Regions from separate parts of the Thalassotalea sp. Y01 genome, predicted to be linked through region 3. Evidence: predicted binding sites of a transcription regulator. Region 3 holds the regulator's gene; each other region holds the start of a gene.
What was found. Region 3 encodes LexA, which represses DNA repair genes until DNA is damaged. Its sites were predicted from a motif close to TACTGTATNNNNATACAGTA; they were not measured.
Positions count from the first base shown of each region.

Region 1 (4,243 bases), on a different contig from region 3:
TTGTGGTACATCTATTCGGTAAACGCAAGCCGATGTTAAACAAATGGCCGCACCGATAATCAAAGCTCGTAACATGTCATTATTATCCTAAAAGTCAGTGCCTGAATGATAACCAAGGGGGCGCTTATATGAAAGCTTTTTATGCAACAATTTGGCCTTTTAAGCCGAGCAAAAGCAAGGGCAAAGGCCAAGGTATATGTTGCCGTTGTTATCAGATAGTTTAACTGGCTAAAAGTTCACGAGCATTTGCCATACTGGATTCGGTAATTTCATCACCAGCGAGAAGGCGAGCGATTTCTTGCTCACGCTTATGTTGATCAAGTTGATTGACTCGAGTTTGGGTTTGATTACCATCGCTGAGTTTGGCAACGAACAATTGCTGATGACCGCGACTTGCAACCTGCGGTAAATGCGTTACGCAGATAACTTGTGTTGATTGACCCAGTGTTTGCAGTTGCTTACCGACCATAGCCGCTGTTGGGCCGCTGATACCCACGTCGACCTCATCAAAAATCAATGTAGGCGTGATGATCTTAGCGGATAGTATGACTTGGATTGCTAGACTAATGCGAGATAACTCGCCACCAGAGGCGACTTTATGGATCGCCTCAAGAGGTTGGCCAGGGTTCATGCTGGCAACAAATTCAATATGATCTAAGCCAAATTGCAGAACTTGATCAGGTTTCTCACTGGTTACTTGCACGCTAAATTGCGCTTTTTCCATATTTAACTGCTGCATCGAAGCGGTAATTTTGCTTGCCAATTGCTTCGCGGCTTGCACGCGCTTGTCGCGCAGTTTAACGGCGGCTTGTTGGTATTGCTCTATACATTGGTCTAACTCGCTGTCGATAAATTCAAGTCGATGATCATCGACAGCGATGCCATCGAGTTCTTGCCTAAGCAAGCAATGATGCGCAAATAGATTTTCAGGTCGTACTTGATGTTTTCGTGCTAATTGCATTGCAGTGGCGTAGCGCTCTTCAATCAAGGCATAGGTTTGTGGATCAATATCAATATTTTGTTGATACACGCTAAGATCATTGCTCGCTTCTTCCAATGAAATTCTCGCTTCATTGACCATCTCTGCAATGGCAGTCGCATTAGCATCTAGGTCGACTAACTGGTTTAACTGCTCACTGCATTTTTGAATCAACGACAGCGCAGAGTATTCATCACTATCAGAAAGTTGATGTAAACATAAATCGCTAACTTGCATCAGTTGTTGCACGTTGGCATTGCGCTTAAAGTCATTTTCTAGCTGTTCAAATTCATTCGCTTGTAAAGAAAACTCATCGAGCTCTTGTACCTGATATTGTAGCAATTGTTGCTTAGCTTGACGCTGTTCAACATTAGCGAGTAATTGCTGTTTTTCTTGTTCTAATCGACGGTGTTGGTGATACAGGGTTTGTACTTTTTCAATGTGCTTTTGATTATTAGCGAAATCATCCACCAAACGACGCTGCTCTGTTGGCTTTAACAACAATTGATGATCATGTTGACCATGTATATTAATCAACTTTTGGCCAAGCTCTTTTAACTGTGCCAAAGGCACCGGGTTGGAATTAATATAGCCTTTTGAACGACCTTCTTTAGAGATCACCCGGCGGATAATGCATTCATCATCTTGTTGTAAATCGTGATTTTGCAACCATGTTTGCACTTTAACTAATTGGCTGATATCGAAGCTGGCAGTAATTTCAGCTTTATCGGTGCCAGGGCGAACGGTGTTGGTGGTTGCTCTATCCCCCAAGCATAAACCTAACGCATCGATGGCGATGGATTTACCGGCACCGGTTTCGCCGGTGATGGTGGTCATTCCTTGTTGCCAGTCGATCTCAACAAAGCTGACAATGGCAAAGTTTTTAATGGCAAGATTGGTAAGCATGTTTGGCACTCATTGTTATAGTTCTGTGGCTAAACCACGGGATAAAATAAACACTGTTAATTTATACAGTAAAATTAACAGTGTTTATCAATGAATGCAAGTTTGAATTTTCGACAATCGAATGGGTTGTTTAATAGACCTTATTGCCCCAACCAAGTTTGGTGCGCAAAACACTGAAGTAATCATGGTCTAGTGGGTGCACAAGGCGTAATGTAAATTTGCTTTTTTTAATACGAATTTCATCGCCAGGCATTACTGCAAGAATCACATGACCATCACAACTTACTTGCAACTCTTCGTGATTATTCTCGGCAACAACAATTTTAATTTCACTGTCGCCATCAACCACAATAGGCCTTGATGATAAAGTATGCGGAAACATTGGCACCAAACTAAGCGCGTTTAAAGTGGGGGTCATAATCGGGCCGCCGGCAGACATTGAATATGCTGTTGAGCCAGTCGGCGTTGAAATGATGATGCCATCACTGCGCTGTGAGAACATAAAGGTATCACCTAAATAAACCGCAAACTCCATCATGCTCGCGACTTTACCCGGATGCAGAACCGCTTCATTCATGGCGGCGTTAGAACTCTTTAGTTGACCGTGGCGGTATACTTCTGCGTAAAGTAAACATCGATGTTCGGTATTAGATTTACCTTCTAAAATTGCTTCTAATGGCTCAATCAGGTTATCTGGAGAGAGATCGGTAAGAAACCCTAAATTGCCACGGTTAACTCCTAATACGGCGACATTATGACTGGCCAACACGCGTGCAGCACCAAGCATGTAGCCATCACCACCAACAACAATGGCCAGATCCGCTTGTTCACCAATTTCAACGATATCAAAGGTGATATCTGAGTTTTTATTGAGTTTTTCGCTGACCTTAGTTTCAATCATTACGTGGTAACCATTGTTTTCCAAATAATGATGCAAAGCCGCAATGGTAGCCAAAGCGCCATCGTGATCGGGTTTTCCTATTAATCCTATGGTGTTATATAACTTGCTCATCTAGAGGTGTTGCAGTTTTTTCCTATATAAACGCAGTTTTACTAAGAAATTAGCTAAAGTAAAGCTGAGTTAGGAATTTTAGTTAAAATTAATGCTTGAAAGCGTATATAATGCCCCCATAAATGTTTTAGTTAAAATCAGTACCTCCTGAGTCAGTCGCTGTGTTGCGTCTAGCTGAGCTTGGGAAAAGATATTGTGGAGTTATCGATGACGAACGAGTCAAATAAAACAGAACAGCAACCAGATACCATAGAGCAAGAAACGGTAGAGAATACAGATGAGGTTGTTGTTGAAAAGCAACAAGCAGAACAAGAAGTAGAAGTATTGTCTGCAGAGCAAGAAAAAATTGCTGAACTAGAGCAAAAGCTTGCCGCTGCATTAGCAAAAGTTGATGAGCAAAAAGATTCCGTTATTCGCGCCAAAGCCGAAGTTGACAATATTCGTCGTCGCAGTGCGCAGGAAGTTGAAAAAGCGAAAAAGTTTGCGCTTGAAAAATTTGCGGGTGAAATGCTAACGGTTGTTGATAATTTAGAGCGTGGCCTAGCCACCATTAATGCTGAAGATGAACAGCAAAAGACCACCTATGATGGTGTTAACTTGACGTTGCAAGGTTTGATTTCCGGTTTGGATAAGTTCGGTGTTAAAGCCGTTGACCCACAAGACCAGCCATTTAATCCAGAATTGCATCAAGCAATGTCTATGCAACCGGTAGAAGGTGTTGAAGCAAACACCGTTATTGCCGTAATGCAAAAAGGTTACGAGCTTAACGGCCGCCTGATTCGTCCAGCTATGGTTATGGTTTCTAAATAACTAATACAAGAATCTGTGTAAGAAAAGGCTCACTGTTGCTCAGTGAGCCTTTTTGTTTCTATACTATTTGTGCCAGTTAATTCGCCCTTAGCTCTTATCGTTCAATCTCAATACGCTGCCAATCGTCATCTTCCGATACGCGAACAGAGCGCACTTTATTGCCGTTTGTCGGCTGGTCACTGTATTCAACGTTGATCTGATTAATTTGACCTGGCCACACGTCCTGCAATGCTCGCATTTTAATGTATATCGCCGACAAGTTTTCAGGTTGGGCAATCTCTTGGTATACCCAAAAGTACTTACCTTCCACTTCAAAGCCAACACTGCCTAAGGCTAATGGGTTTTTGCTTTGATCCAATAAACGAAATTGTTTTTGAATATAGGTAGCAAAATTTTGCTGGCTGGCTAGATCCGATAGTAGGTCTGAGTTGCTACCCAAAATATCAGCAATCGCATGCTCAGCATCATGCAGATAAAAACGATGCGATACTTCTATGTTGTTGGTGCGCTCATTAAATAAAATACTGCTGTATGCT
Region 1 is NZ_JABBXG010000001.1:231,722-235,964, reverse strand. Features, by position in the region: gene HII16_RS00920 (outer membrane protein assembly factor BamE) at 1-75, opposite strand, end outside; gene recN (DNA repair protein RecN) at 221-1,885, opposite strand; gene nadK (NAD(+) kinase) at 2,016-2,897, opposite strand; gene grpE (nucleotide exchange factor GrpE) at 3,105-3,707, shown strand; gene HII16_RS00900 (DUF6702 family protein) at 3,802-4,243, opposite strand, start outside.
Region 1: recN (DNA repair protein RecN) is a predicted target of LexA. The motif match lies at 1,937-1,956, and genes of this name have one in related genera.

Region 2 (4,243 bases), on a different contig from region 3:
GTGGCCCATCAACGTCTATTGCCGTAGAAGAATTAGCGCAAATTGGCGTGCGTTACTTTTTACGTATTGGTACTACGGGGGCGATCCAACCGGACATTAATGTCGGTGATATTATTGTCACTACAGGTTCTGTCAGACTCGATGGTGCCAGTTTACATTTTGCACCAATGGAGTTCCCAGCGGTTGCCGATTTTCAAATCAGTCATGCCATGGTTAATGCTGCGAAAGAGCAAGATTGTGGTGTATATACTGGTGTCACTGCCTCAAGCGATACCTTTTATCCAGGGCAGGAGCGCTATGACACCTATACCGGCCGTGTCGTCAGACGCTTTGTTGGTTCCGCCAAAGAGTGGCAAGACATGGGGGTGCTGAACTTTGAAATGGAATCGGCGACGTTATTGACCATGTGCGCCAGCTCTGGCTTGCAAGCCGGTTGTTTGGCAGGGGTGATAGTCAACCGACATAAGAGTGAAATCCCTAATGCAGAAACCCATAAGCTGGTCGAGTCGCGGTCAATAAAAGCCGTGATTCGTGCTGCACAATTATTATTGGCCGATATCAATTAGCAAAACCAAGCGCTGTCTTGATGATCAGGGAAGCGACTTAATCGGCGACAAGTAACTGTTGCGCACCTATAGCGTTATGCAGGCTGGGCTTGTCGATAGGCCAAGCGAGTAAGTTTTGCGGCAACCTGGCCTTTAATAAATCGTTAAATACCTCGACGTTATGCAAGTTAGCATTTAACCACATGGCAATACTGTCATCGTCTTGAGGCAAAATTAATGGCATGGCTTTAGAGTGGATATGACTGAGCTTAGGGTGCGGCGGTAAGGTAATAACCGAGCAACTGAGTGCCGTTTGTCCGGTTTTTGGGTGATACCACTGTCGGTATAATCCACCAAGGGCTAGAGCGCTTCCATCTTCAGCGGTCATATCAAAGTAATGAATGGGTTTGCGATTAACAAACTCTGTTTCGCCGAAACCTTTGGCCACTACGACGCAGCGTGACTCTCTAAATGCTTTAAAACCGGCGCTACGGGGCACGTTGAGTTTATCGTAACGGGTATTAAACGACGTGTACTTAGATGGCTTAAAACCTTGGTCGTCTTTATCCAATAGTAACCACCAAGTGGCATCATCCAGACGTCGTTTACCGTTGTGCTCACGTACAATTGATATGCTGTCTGTGGCACGCTTAAAGCGCGAAAAATTCATTCTTTGCCTTGGGTTTTCAATTCCCAACTCTAGCAATAACTGCTCTACAAAAGGATCGTCGCTTATATTTAATCGTCCACACATGTCGCTATGGTTCCTGTGGTTTGGCTATTTCAGTTTAGTTTACAAGCTAACGTCATGGTTATGAGGCTATTGGTGTCGATAGCCGTTAGCTGAAATGTTGCATGACGTCTTTATAATCTGTCTTTAGATAATGTTAATACTTACCTTAATATAAATTTTAACATTTAAAATTCATATGCTTACCTTAATTTACTTGGTTGTTGCTTAACCTGTAATGCATTTTAATTTGTTGTAATGCTCTTGATCCCTGTTTACACAGCAACTATACTGTATAAATATACAGGTTTAAAGTTATGAATGAATTAATCGATCTTCTAAAGCACAAACAGCTAGTATGGCATGGCAATGATGAACATCATGACAACCAGGGGTTTAGTGCATCAGGCTATGAGCCGCTGGATAGCAAATTAGGCGGCGGCTTCCCTAAATCCGGGGTTATTGAATTACTGACTCAGCCCGGTATTGGTGAGTTGCGCTTGCTGATGCCATTAATGGCGAATGCTGATGCACAGCAATTGCTGGTGTTTATAAACCCTCCAGGGCTTATAAATAGCCCTTCATTGCAATATGCCAATGTTGATGAAAGTCGCTTACTGTGTCTTTATCCTGAGCAGGCGCATCAGGCTTTGTGGGCTGCTGAGCAATGTTTACAAAGCGGTTGCTGCAGTGATGTCTTGTTGTGGTTCGACGAGCCGTTACAAGTGCATCAAGTCAAACGATTGCAGTTGGCCGCTCAAACCGGGGATTGTCGGCAATTTTTATTGCGCCAACAAAAAGCGGATGATATCGCCTTGCCTGTTGATTTAAGCTTGTCCTTAGCGTCGCATCAGCAGGGCCTTGAAGTGACCATTAATAAACGTAAACGTGGTTGGCCATCGGCAGCATTTGTGGTGCATTTAGGGCGATTTTGGCCATGGTTAGTTACGGTGCCTGAAGCCGATAATGTCGTTATGTTCCCTGATGTTCGCGTCGTTTCATGAGCTCATTAATGGAGAATACCGTGGCCAATAGTGGCCCGCCGTTATGGTTGTATTTACACTTTCCTAAATTACAGCTTAATTCGTTGTATGCTGATGACGACAGCACCCCGATTATTATTGTCGATGAGAAAACTCATGCGACAGTGCAAGTTAATCACAGTGCGTTACAGCAGGGCATCGATATCGGTATGGGGCTCGGCAGCGCGGCCTCTTTGTGTCAAGATTTAAAAGTCTACCCTTATGATCAAACCATTGAACAACGGCGTTTGCAACACATAGCGCGTTGGTTATATCTGCTAAGCGCGGATATTTGTTTATATCCGCCAAACGGTTTATTGCTGAAAGTCAGCAATATGCTCACGCTTTATCATGGTCTGGATAATTATTGGTTGGCGCTATCAAGCCATTTGGCACAATTGGATGTGGATTATCACTATGGCACAGGTTTTTCCGTATACAGTTCGATGCTATTGGCAAAAAATCATGGCGATATTATCAGTGCGGATAAACCGTATCTTGAGCGGGCATTACGACCCCTCACATTAGCCCAAACCGGGCTTAGCAAAAAAAACATAGAGAACCTTAAACGCGTTGGTATTGAACAGTTGCATCAACTACTGGCGTTGCCTTTAACAGAGATTGCCAAACGGTTTGATATTGACTTGGTCAACTATGTGGGCCGCTTTACGGCACAGTTACAACATCCGGTGAGTTTTTTTCACCCCAGTGAACAATTCAGTCATTTCCTTGAACTCTTGTTTGAAATCCGTAATTTACAGTATCTGCAAAAACCGTTATTGAAGGTATATGAGCTATTGGAACGATTTTTATCGTTACGGGATAAACGTTGTCAGCAAGTATTACTGACACTGCATTTTCGTGATGATGACGTCGAACCGAAAGTCGTATCGATTAGCAGTGCTTATGGTGAGTACCGGGCGCAAAGCTGGTTGGAGTTAAGTCAATTAACGTTAGAGTCACTGCGCATTGAAGCGCCTATCGTTGCCTTAACCGTAGATGCCAAACAAGTGCACGGCAATGATTACCAAAAGGCTGATTTATTCTCAGGTAAGCAAGGCGTGGTGTCGGCTAATGAGTTGGTATCTAGGTTACAGGCCAAGTTAGGAGAAAATGCCATTGTTGGAGTGCAAAGCATCAATGAACATCGTCCTGAGCGGGCGGTACGTTGTTGCCAGCCTTTGTTAAATCGCAGCCAAGACGGCAATACTAAGCGAGGCAATCAACAGATTACGAAGAACAGCGGGTTAAGTCATCGACCCAGTGTGTTATTACCGCAACCATTACCACTCGATGAACAGGTCACATTACAGCATGGTCCCGAGCGCATTATTAGCGGCTGGTGGGATGAGCAATATATGGCGCGAGATTATTTTATTGCCTGCTCTGAACAAGGGCGTTGGTTATGGTTGTTTCGCACCCCTGAGCAAGAATGGTTTGTGCATGGTTTGTTCAGTTGATATGAGCGTCATAAACTCATTCAAACCTATCAGGAGAGGCTAAGTGGCTTACGCTGAGCTTTATTGTCAAAGCAATTTTTCCTTTCTCAAAGGCGCATCTCACCCTGAAGAGTTGGTTAATCAGGCGGAGTTTCTTGGTTATCGTTCGTTGGCGATTACCGATGAATGTTCGGTTGCTGGTGTTGTTCGAGCCTTTAGTGAAATAAAAGCCAACAGCTTATCGGTAGAGTTGATTGTTGGCAGTTTATTTCAATATCAAGGCTTAAAACTGATTCTACTGTGCCCTGAACGCCGCGGTTACGCTGAGCTGTGCCGTATTATCAGTAATGCCAGACGACGCAGTGAAAAGGGCAGTTATCAATTGTCAGATTGGGATCTGATGTCCATAAAGCATTGTTTGTTGATTTGGCTACCACAAGGGCAAGGTGTTGTCAGTGGCAACTTTGACAAGAATGACAGCGAATGGGGGCGATGGTTGTATAAATA
Region 2 is NZ_JABBXG010000002.1:175,427-179,669, reverse strand. Features, by position in the region: gene udp (uridine phosphorylase) at 1-566, shown strand, start outside; gene HII16_RS03650 (SOS response-associated peptidase family protein) at 604-1,299, opposite strand; gene imuA (translesion DNA synthesis-associated protein ImuA) at 1,593-2,279, shown strand; gene HII16_RS03640 (DNA polymerase Y family protein) at 2,276-3,757, shown strand; gene HII16_RS03635 (error-prone DNA polymerase) at 3,801-4,243, shown strand, end outside.
Region 2: imuA (translesion DNA synthesis-associated protein ImuA) is a predicted target of LexA. The motif match lies at 1,565-1,584, and genes of this name have one in related genera.

Region 3 (4,243 bases):
GTATCGTTACCCCAGGCGTTGCGCTCGTAGGTAACCACTGCGGCCATCTCTTGTGGCGTTAGCTGAGCGGCAAAACCTAGCATAGCGGTACCTGGTTTGCCGTTAGCAACCATGTCAATATGAGCGGCGATATCACCGGTGGCCATAGCGCTGCCTTTTAGACCAGGGAATGCTGGCGGCATACCTTCACCATTTACTTGATGACAAGCGGCACATTTAGCAACATATACTTGCTCGCCGAGCTCCATAAGTTGAGCCATGTCCAAATCGTCCATGTTCACTTCAGCCGCTGGTACAGGTTCTGCTTCAGGTGTGGTTGCTGCACTGTCGCTTGCGCCATCTGGTGCAACCGGTTCAGTACTGGCGCCACTTACACCTTGACCAATTTCTTGAACGTCTTTGGCTTGTACGGTTTGACCCATATTATTGCCCCAAGCATTACGCTCATAGGTAACAACAGCAGCTATCTCTTTCAAGCTAAGTTGCTTGCCGTAACCTTGCATACCGGTTCCAGCACGACCATTGAATACCACACTGATGTGTTCAGCCATTTTTTCAGCATCCACAGCGATACCTGAACCTGCGAGTGCAGGGAATGCAGGCGGTAGGCCTTGACCATTTGGTTGGTGACAAGCGGCACAGTGCGCGGTATAGGTTGTTTCACCCAATGTCATCAAATCGTCCATAGACATTTCAGCATTAAGCGAGGCAGCTTCTGCTTGCTTGGCTTTGGTCATGGCAATCTTCTGTTCGTTGATCCAAAGCTCATAGTCTTCTTCACTGCGCACATCGACAACGATTGGCATGTAGCCGTGGTCTTTACCACATAGCTCGGCACAACGGCCACGGTAAATACCTGGCTCATTGACATTGGTCCAAGCTTCATTGATAAAGCCCGGGTTTGCGTCTTGCTTGACGGCAAACGCTGGAACCCACCAAGAGTGAATTACGTCATCTGAGGTAATTAGAAAGCGTACTTTACGGTTAACCGGAATTACTAAAGGCTTATCTACTTCAAGTAAGTAGTTTTCACCTTTTGCTTCACCGTCACCTTCGCGATTATCAAATTGTTCGCGTGGGGTAGACAGCACACTGTAATATTCGATGCCTTGATCAAAATATTTGTAATGCCACTTCCATTGGGAACCGGTGACCTGAATGGTTATGTCGGAATTGGAGTTATCCTCCATATCAATCAAGGCCGTGGTTGCTGGCCATGCCATACCAATCAGAATAAGAATAGGAATAGCGGTCCAAAGTATTTCTACTTTAGTGCTTTCATGAAAATCGGCTGGCTTTACGCCTTTCGATTTACGGTGGAAGATCATGGACCAGAACATAGCACCGAATACTACGATACCAATGACGGTACAAATCCATAGAACCAACATATGCAAATCATAGACATTTTGGCTGACATCCGTCACACCTTTAGTCAAATTCAATTGCGATTCTGCCCAAGCTGAACTGGCAAACGTACTTGCCAACAACAGCCAACCCAGGTTACGTCTTTTCACTCGACATCTCCTTCTGCTTGCTAAGCCAAAGAAAATACAGAAAAAGGGACAAGATACATCTTCATTCGATGTCGCAAATTTCCGTAAATTATTGTTATTGTTTTATACCGGTTAAATGATTAACTCGGCCATTTACGTACTGCAAATCTACGTTTAGTTTTGACGTGGTAGATTTAGCGTATTCTCTTATTGTTGTAATCGGCTGGTGTCACCAGGTGGCAAACAATCGGCCTGTTTTTGTTTATTTCATGCTCTAGAATTACCTAATTTTTATACAAGGTAAAGCGCTTTGTTAGAAATTTGTAAATCTTTTTTACAATCCAGATTACAAATGGGACTAGAGTAAATACTCTTGTGTTTTAATGGGTTATAGACAAGACAAGGCGATGGAGGTTTTTTTATGATACAAAAAACGCCCTAACTTGGGCGCTTTCTAGAGGATATTTGGCTGCTTAAAGTTTGTACAGTTTTGCTGGGCTACATCCAGTCAGCATTGCGAACCACACCGACGGCGATTCCTTCAATATTAAAAGGTGTATTGGTTAAATCGACAACAATCGGCGAGAATGCTTCGTTTTCAGCGTGTAAATAGACAACGTTACCTTCTCGTTTATAGCGTTTGACGGTGACGTCATCCTCTACTCGTGCCACCACAACCTGACCGTTATGAATGTCTGTCGATTGGTGCACAGCCAGCAAATCTCCATCGAGAATACCGATGTCTTTCATGCTATCGCCATTAACGCGCAATAAGTAATCGGCAGCAGGGTGAAACAAACTACCATCGATCTTGTATCTGTCTTCAACGTGCTCTTGGGCAAGAATAGGTTCACCTGCCGCAACTCGACCAATTAATGGCAAGCCTTCTTCTTCAACATGCTCTTCGGCTAATTTGATACCACGGGAGGTGCCCGGTAGCATTTCAATAAAGCCCTTTTTGGCCAGCGCTTTTAAATGCTCTTCCGCAGCATTTGCTGATTTAAAACCAAAAAAGTTGGCAATTTCCGCTCGTGTCGGTGGCATGCCGGTTTCGTTTATTTTTTCTTTTATCAAATCAAAGATTTGTTGTTGTCTGGCAGTCAATGCTCGCATGATATTTTTACAGCCTGTTTATCTGTACAGTAACTGTCAGTATATACAGCTTGATAAGAATCGCAACCAATAAATTATTGTTTTACAAGATATGTGTAGGTTCCAGTTCAAAACTAAATTCGTTCCAACGCAAATAAATTATGAAATAAATTCGCTTTTTTTTGATTCTAGATATGATGGTTTTAGTGGATGACGCTGAATTGATTCATATGAACGGACGGGTGTATGACTATAACCTTGGTCGTTTCTTGAGTGTTGACCCTGTGTTTCAAGCGCCAGCTAATACTTAAAGCATGAATCCGTATTGAATCGACAAAACTAACCTAGATATTTTTTTGCACATAAAAAACGCCCTCATTAAGGGCGTTTAAACGAGCATTATGTTGTTCAGGTACGGTTGTGATTAAGGTTCTAATACTGTATCGATGATATGCACCATGCCATCTGATAAGCGATTATCTTCGCTGATGATCTTCGCTTCTGATTTTTCGGCAATAATCAGGCCATCGTCGTAATAAATGCTGTTGCCATCAAGCATCTCAACCATTTTCGCACGGGTCACAGAGCGTGAATTGCGCACGCCTTCGGTAACATGGTATTTCAATACATCAGCAACGCCATCAGCGCCCAGTAAACTCACAGCGGCATTAAACGCATCGGCATCATTGGTGGTGTTGGTGAGCATGTAGAAGGCGTTGTCATTAGGCGCAAATACGGTCAAATCGCTGCCATCGAACGCGGCGACGGTGCCGGTTGCGATCAGCGCGGCGACTAATACGTCAAAATCTTCGCCATTGCTGTCAAAATCAAATGGTTCGCCAGACGCGGCAACAGCAAAATCGACGATACTTACATCGGATTTTTCCGCCCACTTGGGTTTTGCTGCGTAAGCCGATGCACTTAAAAAAGTCGCAACAGATAGTGTTGCAATGGTTTTTGTTAATGAACTCATTACCGTATTCATCATAGTGTTCCTCTGTTTATTTTGACGTTGATAGTGATGGAGTTCTTACGGTAATTCGTTGCCAGAAGATCACTTAATACATTGCTACCACCGAGCTATGACTGGTTATCTGCAAAAAAGTCACGACAAACTACCGTGATCCAACTCTCTAGAGTGGCAGCAATGTGTGTGGTTAGTTGCTTTCTTTTTGGTTTGCAAATGTCATGTCGTAGCCGCTAGCCGATTGCTCATTTTGTTGCAGTAACAAGAACATGGCTTGGCTGGACTCGTCTAAGTTAATTGCTTGTGAGGCGAGCAGTATCTCGCTGCTGTCGCGCTTGGCAACGGCATATACTGTGTAGGTATTGTTTAACAGCTCGATATTACTGGCGTTTGCGTAACTGATATGGCGATAATTAGTTGAAGTTTCGATCAACTCATCATTTTGCACAAAGTAGACACTGACGCTATTGAAATTGTCATCTTCAACAAGGTTTATGATTTCAATTTTGTGACTATAAATACTGTTACTTTGGCTGGTTTTAACCGCTAATGAATTGATTTTTATTTCAACTTCATCGACCAGTCCATCGCCATCTTCATCCACATCGCCGTCGCCATCATGATCAACGTTTTCTTCGCTGAGGTAAAAGAAGATGGTTTTCTCTTCGTTTTCAGCTAGGGTCAACAA
Region 3 is NZ_JABBXG010000004.1:98,910-103,152, reverse strand. Features, by position in the region: gene coxB (cytochrome c oxidase subunit II) at 1-1,517, opposite strand, end outside; gene lexA (transcriptional repressor LexA) at 1,995-2,609, opposite strand; gene HII16_RS06990 (fasciclin domain-containing protein) at 3,013-3,576, opposite strand; gene HII16_RS06985 (hypothetical protein) at 3,746-4,243, opposite strand, start outside.